One region of the Actinoplanes missouriensis 431 genome, then DNA from elsewhere that is predicted to be linked to it. Evidence: riboswitches for the same ligand, from Rfam matches in the RefSeq annotation. Region 1 holds a riboswitch; the other holds the start of a gene.

Region 1 (5,082 bases):
GGCACGGGCGCTTCCACATCGACGGCGTGACGGGTCCGGACGAGTACACCGCCGTGGTGAACGACAACATCTACACCAACCTGATGGCGCAGCAGAACCTGATGACCGCGGTCGAGGCCTGCAAGCGGCACCCGGACCTGGCTCGCAAGCTCGGGGTGGACGACGAGGAGGCGGCGTCCTGGCGGGATGCGGCGGCCGCGGTGCACATCCCGTACGACAAGGAGCTCGGCGTCCACCAGCAGTGCGAGGGCTTCACCCGGCTGCAGGAGTGGGACTTCGAGAACACCCCACCCGAGGGCTACCCGCTGCTGCTCAACTTCCCGTACTTCGATCTGTACCGCAAGCAGGTCATCAAGCAGGCCGACCTGGTCATGGCGATGTACATCCGGGGCGACGCGTTCACGCCGGAGGAGAAAGCGCGCAACTTCGCGTACTACGACGCCCGGACCGTCCGTGACTCGTCGCTGTCCGCGTGCATCCAGGCGGTTCTCGCGGCCGAGACCGGTCATCTGGAGCTGGCCCACGACTACCTGGGCGAGGCCGCCCTGATGGACCTGCACGACCTGCACCAGAACGCCCGGGACGGCGTGCACGTGGCGTCGCTGGCCGGTACCTGGATCTCGCTGGTCGCCGGTCTCGGCGGCATGCGGGACTTCAACGGGCAGCTGAGCTTCGCGCCGCGCCTGCCCAGCCGGATCAACAACCTGGAGTTCTCGCTGCTCTGGCGCGGTCTGCGGCTGCGGGTGAACGTGACGGCGGACGAGGTGACCTACTCGCTGCGCAACGGTGGCGGTTCGGCCCGGCTGACGCTCGTGCACCACGGCAAGGAGACCGAGGTCACCCAGGTGCGCCCGGTGACCATGCCGATCCCGCCGGCTCCTCCGGTGGGGTCCGCGCCGTCCCAGCCGCACGGGCGGGCGCCGGTGCGCCGCGCGGTGCACTGAGGCAACGAGAAAAGCCCCCGTCCTCAGCGTGAGGACGGGGGCTTTTCCGATGCCTGAGGCGTTCCCTAGAGCAGGGAGACGTGCACGTGGTCGGTGTGGTCACTGACGCCGTGGTACGCCTTCCAGCCCGACGCCGGGAACCAGATCTTCTTGTACCAGATGACGTAGTAGATCCCGAGCTCGTCGGCGTTACGCACCAGGAACGCCATGAGGTCGTTGCCGTACTTCATCATCTTGTCGTTGTGCGCCGACGAGAATCCGCTCTTCTGCAGCGACCAGTCACAGGCCCGGCCCTTGGGGTGCTCGAACGGCCCGCCGTCACGGTGGCAGCCGACGAACATGTCGAAGCCGGCCTTCTTGACCTCTTTGTACATGTGCAGCGTGCGCTTGGTGATGCAGCCGTTCGTCGTCGGGTCCTTCTGGTTGCAACCCTCCGGCGAGAAACCGCCGCTGGAGTTCCGCGGGGCCGGGTCGGCCTGCGGGGATTTCGCCACCACGAAGCCCTCGGTGAGGGCATTGCCGCCCACCAGTTGCAGGGCTTTCTCCGCGGAGTCCTTCTGCTTCTTCATGAGCGAGGCGTTCTTCTTCTGCGCCTTGACCTCGGCGTCGAGTTTCGCCTTGCTCTCGGCGACCGTGGCGATCGCCTCGTTCAGCTCGTGCAGTTTCTCGTCGTGCAGCTTGTTGATCTCCTCCAGGGAGATCGCCTTGTGCAGGAAGTCGTTCGACGAGTTCGCACCGAGCAGGAAGCCGACGGCGCTCAGGTTGCCCGTCACGTACTGCTCGCGGGCGATCGAGTTCACCTCGGGGATGAGCTTGTCGCGCCGGGTCTCCGCGGCCTTGATCTCGACGTTCAGCTTCGCCTGGGCCTTTGTGGACTTCGTCACGGCAGCCTTGGCCGAGACGTAGCGCCGGTTGGCCGCCTCGATGACGTCGGAGAGGTTGGCGTCGTCGTCCTCTTCCTCCGCGGTCGCGGACGAACCGTTCGGCTCGGCGGAGGCAGGGGTCACCGGCGCCACGAACAACGTCGTAGCCACCAGTGGTGCCAGGGCAAGCATCAGCCACCGGCGGGGACTTGCGGTCATCAACAGTTCCTTCCTAGTCACCGCCGACCGAGTTAGCTGACGGGTTCGGGACGGAAGCAATCCCTACCGCCCGAAGGCGGACTCACCCCACTGACTTGGTTCCCCGGCTCACCTCACGGTGATTAGGCGGCGGCCTGCCGGCTCCTCGGGGGCGGTGCCGTCCTGGCAGGACCGGCGACGAGTTTACCCGAGGAATGGCGCGGTATCAGGGCGGCGAGACGGCCAAAACTGTTACCAGGCAGCGACTTTCCGTAATCAAATCACCTCGCGTGTCCGGGTAATCGCGGAACGTACGAGAACTGTCGATCTGTTGATTGAGTGGGTATGGTCGGTTCCGGTTCCCACCCGGGGACCGCCGCCTAATCGCCCTCGCGGCGAGCCGGGGAACCATATTTCCTCGGGGTGAATCCGCCTTTTGAAGGTGGTAGGGATTGCTTCCGTCCCGAACCCGTCAGCTAACTCGGTCGGCGGCCGACGGAAGGATTCCTTGTGCAGCGAAAGACTGCGCGGCGATTGGCGGCCGTGATGGGGCTGCTCCTCGCCGTGTGCGGGCTGGCGGTCGTGGCGTCACCGGCCACCGCCGCTCCCGGTGACAACGGTGACGACGGCGAGGGCGGCTCCAAGTCTCTCGTCGAGCAGCTGGAGGACGCCTCTCGCGGTTACGTGGAGGCGAAGGCGAAGCTCAAGTCCTCCAAGAAGAAGCAGACCGAGCTGACGGCGGAGCTCAAGAAGCTGGACGCCCAGGTCGGCCCCCAGCAGGCGGCCCTCGACGAGATCGCCTCCCAGGCATACACGTCGGGCCGGATGGGCGGGATGAGCGCGCTCGTCAACGCGAGCGACACCGGCAGCTTCATCGACCGGACCATGATCCTGTCGACCGTCGCGGCCGATCAGAACGCCGCGATCGAGGAGCTCAAGACGACCCTCGACTCCCGGCGCAAGGCCAAGCTCACCCTCGACGCCACCATCAAGGACCAGCAGAAGCAGGTCAACGTGATGGCGAAGAAGAAGCTGCAGGCCGAGACCGCGCTGAAGAAGGCGAACCAGGGCGCCGACGCGTCGTCGTCGAGTGACGGCGGTGGCAGCGCCAAGGCCGATCCGGCGCCGAGCGGCTCAGGGTCCGGCTGCACCGAGAAGGACCCGACCAGCAGCGGCTGCCTCACCCCGCGCACCCTGCACGCGCTGAAGCAGGCCCAGAAGGACGGGTTCACCCGGTACGTGCACTGCTTCCGCGAGCAGAACAGCGGTGAGCACCCGAAGGGCCGGGCCTGCGACTTCGCGGCCGACAAGAACGGCTTCGGCGGGGACGCCACGGGTGCCAGCAAGACCTACGGCACCAACCTGGCGAACTACTTCATCAACAACGCGGACGCGCTCGACGTGCTCTACGTGATCTGGTACCGCCGGATCTGGCTGCCGAGCAGTGGCTGGAAGTCGTACAGCGGAGCGGGCGGCGACCCCTCCAGCGACCACACCAACCACGTGCATCTCTCGGTCCGCTAAAGATCAAAACCCCTCGGGGGTACGGGTCCTACTTGCGCATGTAGGACTCGTACTCCCGCATCACCTCGTCGGTGGGGCCGTCCGCCCGGATCAGGCCGGACTCCAGCCAGATGCACCTGTCGCAGGTGTCCCGGATCGACTGCTCACTGTGGCTGACCAGGAAGACCGTGCCGGCCTCGGCGCGCAGCTCACGCACCCGCGCCTCGCTCCGGCGGCGGAACTTGGCGTCACCCGTCGCCAGCGCCTCGTCGATCAGCAGCACGTCGTGCTGCTTCGCGGCGGCGATCGAGAACTTCAGACGGGCGGCCATGCCGGACGAGTAGGTCCGCATCGGCAGCGACGAGAAGTCGCCGCGCTCGTTGATGCCGGAGAACTCGATGATCCCGTCCTTCTTCTCCTTCACCTCGGCCGGTGACATGCCCATCGCGAGGCAGCCCAGCTCGACGTTGCGATCGCCGGGGAGCTCGTTCATCAGGGCCGCGTTCACGCCGAGCAGGGAGGGCTGGCCGGCCGCGTAGATCGCGCCCTTGGCCACCGGGAGCAGACCCGCGACCGCGCGCAGCAGGGTCGACTTGCCCGAGCCGTTGCTGCCGATCAGACCGATCGCCTCACCCCGGTACGCGGTGAAGCTCACACCTTTGACGGCGTGCACCTCGCGCACATTCGCCGATTTCGTACCGGTGACCATGCGCTTGAAGCTGGCGAGCGGGCTGCCCGTGCCCGGAGCGGCCGAGCCGAACACCTTGTAGATGATGTGGGCGTCGTCAGCGACGACGGTGGGGATGAGTTCGTTGTCAGCCACGGCCGTAGCCCTTCTCTCCGCGCCAGAAGTAGGTGAATCCGCCGATACCCACGACCACGCTCCACGCGAGCGCCTCGAGCCACAGCACGACCGGTGAGCCGGCCAGCGTGACGCCCTCCAGCAGCGCGTGGCGGAACAGCTCGATGAAGATCAGCATCGGGTTCGCCTCGACCAGGGCGAGCTGCCAGCCGTCGAGCTTGTCCTCGAAGAGGGTCACCGGGTAGAGGACGGCGGACCCGTACATCCAGAAGCGCATGATGAACGGGATCAGCTGCTTGATGTCGCGGTTCTTCGAGCCGTACCGCGCCATGAACATCGCCAGGCCGGTGTTGAAGAACGACTGCAGGGCCAGCAGCGGCAGCAGGAGCAGCCACTGCACGGTGATCGGCTCGCCGGTGATCAGGACGATGCCGATCAGCACGACCAGGGCCACCACGAAGTTCCGGATCTCCACCAGGGCGACCGAGAGGGGCAGGCTGGCCCGCGGGAAGTGCAGCGCCCGGATCAGGCCGAGGTTTCCGGTGATCGCGTTCTGTCCGCCCTGCACGATCGACTGGGTGAACTGGAAGACGAAGACACCGATGCAGAGGTACGCCGGGAAGTTGTCGACACCGCGGCTGGTTCCGATGATCACGCCGAAGATCAGGTAGTAGACCGCGGCGTTGATGATCGGTGTGAGCACCTGCCACACCGTGCCGAGCTTCGTGCTGCCCAGCGAAGACGTCATCTTCGCGCTGGCGTGTGCCCGGAT
Region 2 (5,082 bases), 2.6 Mb from region 1:
CCGGTTCGGTTCCCGGGTCGTGCGGCTGCGCTGACCCACCGCTCAGGCGGTGGACGGGAGGCTGGCCACGCTGCCGTAGAAGCGGTTGATCTGCTGCACGACCGCCTCGAACGCGTCGAGTTCCATCGGCTTGGTGATGTAGGCGCTGGCGTGCCCGGAGTAGCTGCCGACGATGTCCGGCACCGCGTTGGAGGTGGTGAGCACGACCACCGGGATCGCGGTCAGCTCGGCGTCCTCACGGATCTCGGCGAGGACCTCGCGGCCACCCATCCGGGGCATGTTGAGGTCGAGCAGGATCAGGTCCGGCCGCTGCACGCCCGCGTAGACGCCCTCGCGGCGCAGGTACTCCAGGGCCTGAGCGCCGTCGGCGACCCGGTGCACGTGCGGCGGGACCGCTGCCGTCTCCAGGGCCTCTTCGATCATCAGGGCATCCGCGTCGTCGTCATCCACGATCAGCACGTCGAGAGCCCGTGTACTCGTCACCACAGCCACCTCCTCCACCATCGTTCCACCTCGGCCTGAACGCTTGTTCGAGAGCAAACAATAGCGGCCCGGCCGGGGTAGGGACCCGGCACCCGCGGCCCGCCGGTCAGGCGGCCTGGAAAGAGCGCCGGGAGAGGCCGACGCCGTAGCCGTCGAGCGTCGTGACGACCGGCGCGGTGGGGTCGGTGGCCGCGCCGAGCGTCACGAACAGCGGGGTGAAGTGTTCGACGGTCGGGTGGGCGTAGGGCATGCCGGGCGCGGCGGTGCGGAACCGGGCGAGCTCGTTGACGTCACCGCGGGCCAGGGCGTCGGCGGCCCAGGCGTCGAAGTCGGCCGACCAGCCCGGCACCTTGTTGTGCATGATCATCTCGCGGTTCAGGAACGGCAGCCCGTGCGTCATGTGACCGGAGCCGATCACCAGCACGCCCTGCTCCCGCAGCGGCCGCAGTCGCCGGCCGAGGGCGAGCAGCTTGTCCGGGTCCTCGGTGGGCAGGCTCAATTGCAGCACCGGGATGTCGGCTGCCGGGTACATGATCTTCATGGGCACCCAGGCGCCGTGATCCAGGCCGCGCCGGTTGTGCTGGTGCACCTGTTCGGTGTCCGGCATCATCGCGGCGACCTGCCGGGTCAGGTCACCGGCGTCCGGGGTGTCGTACCGGAAGGTGTAGTAGAGCGCGTCGAAGCCGCCGAAGTCGTAGACCAGCTCGTCCGGCTGGACGGCGCTGACCGACAGCGGGGCCGACTCCCAGTGCGCGCTCACGATCAGGATCGCCTTCGGCTTGGGCAGGTTGCGTGCCCACGCGTGCAGCGGGTCGAGCCACTGCGGGCTCTCGAACGGCATCGGGCCGCCACCGTGCGAGAGGTAGAGGCTGGGCATCGGCCCGTCCTCGGGCGTCCAGGCACGGTGCGGGTCGGCCTGCTCGAGAGCGGCGACCCGCCGCAGGTGCGCGGCGAACGGGTGCTCGGCCGGAATACGGGCGTCGGCGATCGCGGTGGCTTCGCCGGGGCTGCTCGGGGTCACGGTCACTCCTGAGGGCGAATCTCTAATTGAACCTTCAACAACTCCCACCGTACGCCGTGAAGGTTGAATGTTCAATAAAAGTCCGCCAACTCCTCAGCCGGGGCCGATCCAGCCGCGTAGCTGCTGCGCGGCCTGAGCCGGGTCCATCGCCTGGATGGCGCGCTGCCGCTCCCGATCGTCACGGTGGGGCGCCGCGCTGATCGGTGCGACGGCGGTGGCGGCTACCGGCGAGGGCTGGAGCTGCGACTCGACGCGCAGCGGTTCCCGCCAGTCGGCCTGCACAGGGACCGCCCGGCTCCGCCTCCGCCGCCACCGCAGAGCAGCCAGCAGCATGACCCCGGCCAGCAGGAGAAGTGCCCCGGCGATGAGCAGCGCGGCGTGCGACTCGGTCTCCGGCTGGGCGACGGCGGCCGCCTCGGTGTGCATCGGCATGGCGGTGACCGTCACCCGGTCGCCGCGGCCGGCGTCGGCACCGGCCGCCACGCTGACCAGTTCACGGACTTGAGCCAGGTCGACCTTCGCCGCCGCGGTGTCGTCGACGAGGACGGCGACGGAGAGCCGGACGACGTCGCCGGGTGCCTGCCGGCGGGTCTCCCGCAGTTCGTCGAGCGCGGTGACCCGGGACTCGGTGCTGCTCTCGTACCGTGTGCCGCCGTTGCCGGCGGTGTAGGAGCGCGCGCTGATCCGCTCCGACAGGGCGCCGGTGGCCGGGTCCCAGGCGTGAGTGGTGCTGGAGGTGACGACCTGGTCGAGGTTCAGTTCGACGCTGGTGGTGACCGCCGAGCGGCCGGGGCCGAGGACGGCGTCCAGCATGCGCTGCAGGGAGCTGTCCAGCCGCTGCTGGAAGGCCACGCTGGCGGCGTCGGCGCCGAGCGCCGGCCGAGCGGTCGCCGGTCGTTGCGACACCGGGGATTCCGCGTACGCGGGAACGGCACTCCCCACCATGCAGGCGGCGAGGGTCAGGGCCAGGAGCGCCGCGACCGGCCTCCCGGCGCGCGCCGTCGCGGGCGAGTTCTGCACCGGCCTGCCTCCTCACGGATTCATCGGGCCTGACTCATCGCCCGGGAGCACGCCCAGTTGAGATGTCCGGCGGCGACCGATTCGCGTGTTCCCGTTCACAGATCAACACGACCTCAGCGTCACCGGGCATGAGCGTGGCGTACCGACAAACCTCGCAGCGGGCTTCCGAATCGGACATCGCCTCGCACCACGACCACTCTGTGTGAGCATCGGGGCGGAGGCGGACCGCTGCGGGCCGGGCTATCAAGGAGGGGCGGCGGGCACCTGCCCGCCGGTCGTGCCGACCGGACCACGCCGAGCCCTGCCCCGGTCCGGCGGCACGTGCCCGCATGACGAGTCATGAGGCATTCCGGGGCAGGGACGGGGGAACCACTATCGGTCCTCGACCGGCACGCCGCCCGCGGCGGCCGGAGAGTTGAGGACCTCGGGGTGAAGCCGCCGACGTGCGGCCGGGCATACCTTCGCGCCCGAATCCGACAGCTAACCTCGCAGGCGTGCCGGAGGGATTCCTTCACCGTGCGCGTACGCATCTCGAGCCGGCCCGCCCGTACGCTGGGAGCCGGCACCATCGCCCTGTCCGTGGGTCTCGGTCTTCTCACCGGCGGGGTCGGCACACCGCAGCCCGCCGTCGCCGCCCCGCAGACGACCGCGGTCGCCGCCACCTGGACGGTGTCGTCGGCCGGCGCGGTCACGAGCCGGGCCACCGTCAGCGCCTCCGCCAAGGCGAAAGCGGCCGGCAAGCGGGTCGTGTCCGAAGCGGCCCGGCACAAGGGCAAGAAGTACAAGTTCGGCGCTGCCGGGCCCAAGCGGTTCGACTGCTCCGGCTTCACGAAGTACGTCTACAAGAAAGCGGCAGGCAAGAAGCTGCCGCACAAGGCGAACTCGCAGCAGCGGTACGGCAAGGCCGTCGCCAAGTCCAAGAAGCGCCCGGGTGACCTGATCATCATCCGCAAGGGCACGCGCGGCACGCACGCCGGCATCTACGCCGGTGGCGGCAAGATGTGGTCGGCGCCGCGGACCGGCAAGACCGTCTCCAAGCAGAAGATCTGGAGCAAGAACTACGTGGTCCGGCGCCTGGTCTGACCCTGGCGCGACGCCGCCCGCACTCGCCGATCCGGCAGGTGCGGGCGGCGCGGCCGACAATAGGATTCGCCATCGGGCTCGGTCAATACTTTTTGTTTGCAGAAAAGTTGCAGTAGCACCTATCGCAAAGCGCGACCCGTTGACTCGTACATTAATTTCTCTCTATTCTCGCCAGGAAAGCGCTTTCCCCCCGCTAGAGGGCGCTGTCCATCCCCACATGAAGGTGAGAATTCGATGAGAAGAACGATCGCCGTCCGATGGCTGGCCGCGGCCGCCACCGCGGTCGCGAGCGCCGCGATCATGGTGGCGCTGCCGTCACCGCAGGCCCTCGCCGCCGACAACCTGAGCCTCGGCGCCGGCGCGGACGGCTCCAGCAAGGCCGGCGGCACCAGCTACGGCAACGTCCGCGACGGCAACACCGGCACCTACTGGTCGCCGGCGAGCGCGACCGGATACGTCTCAGTGAAGTGGAGCAGCGCCACCACGGTCTCCTCGGCCGTCATCAAGCAGGCCTCCGGCGGCGGCTCGATCAGCGCCTGGCGGGTGCTCAACGCCGACAGGAACAGCGTCCTGGCGTCCGGCAGCGGCAGCCCGAGCAGCATCACGTTCGCCGCGACGTCGCTGAAGAAGCTCACGTTCGAGATCACCAGCGCCTCCGCCGCGCCCCGGATCGCCGAGTTCGAGACGTACAACGGCGGCTCCACCCCGACCGGCAACCCGACCACCAGCCCCACCGCCGGCCCGAGCCCGACCAGCGGCACCGGCACGCCGACCGGCGCCTGGCCGTCCTCGGCCGGCAACGTGTCGATCAACGACACGATCACCGTCTCGGGCGTCTTCGACGGTGGCATGAAGACGTACTGCTGCATCGGTGACGGCTCACAGAGCGAGTCCCAGGACCCGATGTTCAGCATCGCCAACGGCGGCACCCTGCAGAACGTCATTCTCGGCTCCCCGGCCGGCGACGGCGTGCACTGCGAAGGCACCTGCACCATCCGCAACGTGTGGTGGAACGACATCGGCGAGGACGCCGCCACCTTCAAAGGCACAGGCGGGGGTACGAGTTACGTGATCGGTGGCGGAGCGAAGTCCGGCAGCGACAAGACGTTCCAGCACAACGGCAACGGAACCGTCAGCATCTCCGGCTTCTACCTCAGCGGCTCCGGCAAGCTCTACCGCGGCTGCGGCAACTGCACCAACTCGTACCAGAGGCATGTGCGCATCGACAACGTGCTGCTGAACAACATCGACATGGTCGCCGGCATCAACAGCAACTGGGGCGACACCGCCACGATCACCCGCGTCACCCTGACCAACAGCTCCGGCGCCACGGTCTGCGGCAAGTACCAGGGCGTCGCCAAGGGCAGCGAGCCCAAGTACCTCGGCGAGGGCTGGAACGACGCCAACTGCAAGGTCACCCAGAGCGACATCACGTACAAGTAGGCCCGGTTCGCGGCGGGCCCGGGAGGCGACTC

The links. Region 1 has a riboswitch for cyclic di-AMP ahead of AMIS_RS02040 (coiled-coil domain-containing protein). Riboswitches for the same ligand answer to the same signal wherever they lie in the genome.
Region 2: linked by a shared signal. The riboswitch ahead of AMIS_RS14170 (C40 family peptidase) and the one ahead of AMIS_RS02040 (coiled-coil domain-containing protein) in region 1 are both predicted to bind cyclic di-AMP.

What each region holds. Positions count from the first base shown of each region.
Region 1 is NC_017093.1:422,618-427,699, forward strand. It holds gene AMIS_RS02030 (glycoside hydrolase family 65 protein) at 1-944, shown strand, start outside; gene AMIS_RS02035 (coiled-coil domain-containing protein) at 1,010-2,026, opposite strand; cyclic di-AMP (ydaO/yuaA leader) riboswitch at 2,033-2,165, opposite strand; cyclic di-AMP (ydaO/yuaA leader) riboswitch at 2,373-2,512, shown strand; gene AMIS_RS02040 (coiled-coil domain-containing protein) at 2,516-3,529, shown strand; gene AMIS_RS02045 (ABC transporter ATP-binding protein) at 3,558-4,331, opposite strand; gene AMIS_RS02050 (ABC transporter permease) at 4,324-5,082, opposite strand, start outside.
Region 2 is NC_017093.1:3,026,796-3,031,877, reverse strand. It holds gene AMIS_RS14190 (hypothetical protein) at 1-34, shown strand, start outside; gene AMIS_RS14185 (response regulator) at 43-504, opposite strand; gene AMIS_RS14180 (dioxygenase family protein) at 590-1,504, opposite strand; gene AMIS_RS14175 (flagellar M-ring protein FliF C-terminal domain-containing protein) at 1,598-2,524, opposite strand; cyclic di-AMP (ydaO/yuaA leader) riboswitch at 2,857-3,034, shown strand; gene AMIS_RS14170 (C40 family peptidase) at 3,041-3,607, shown strand; gene AMIS_RS14165 (pectate lyase) at 3,842-5,050, shown strand.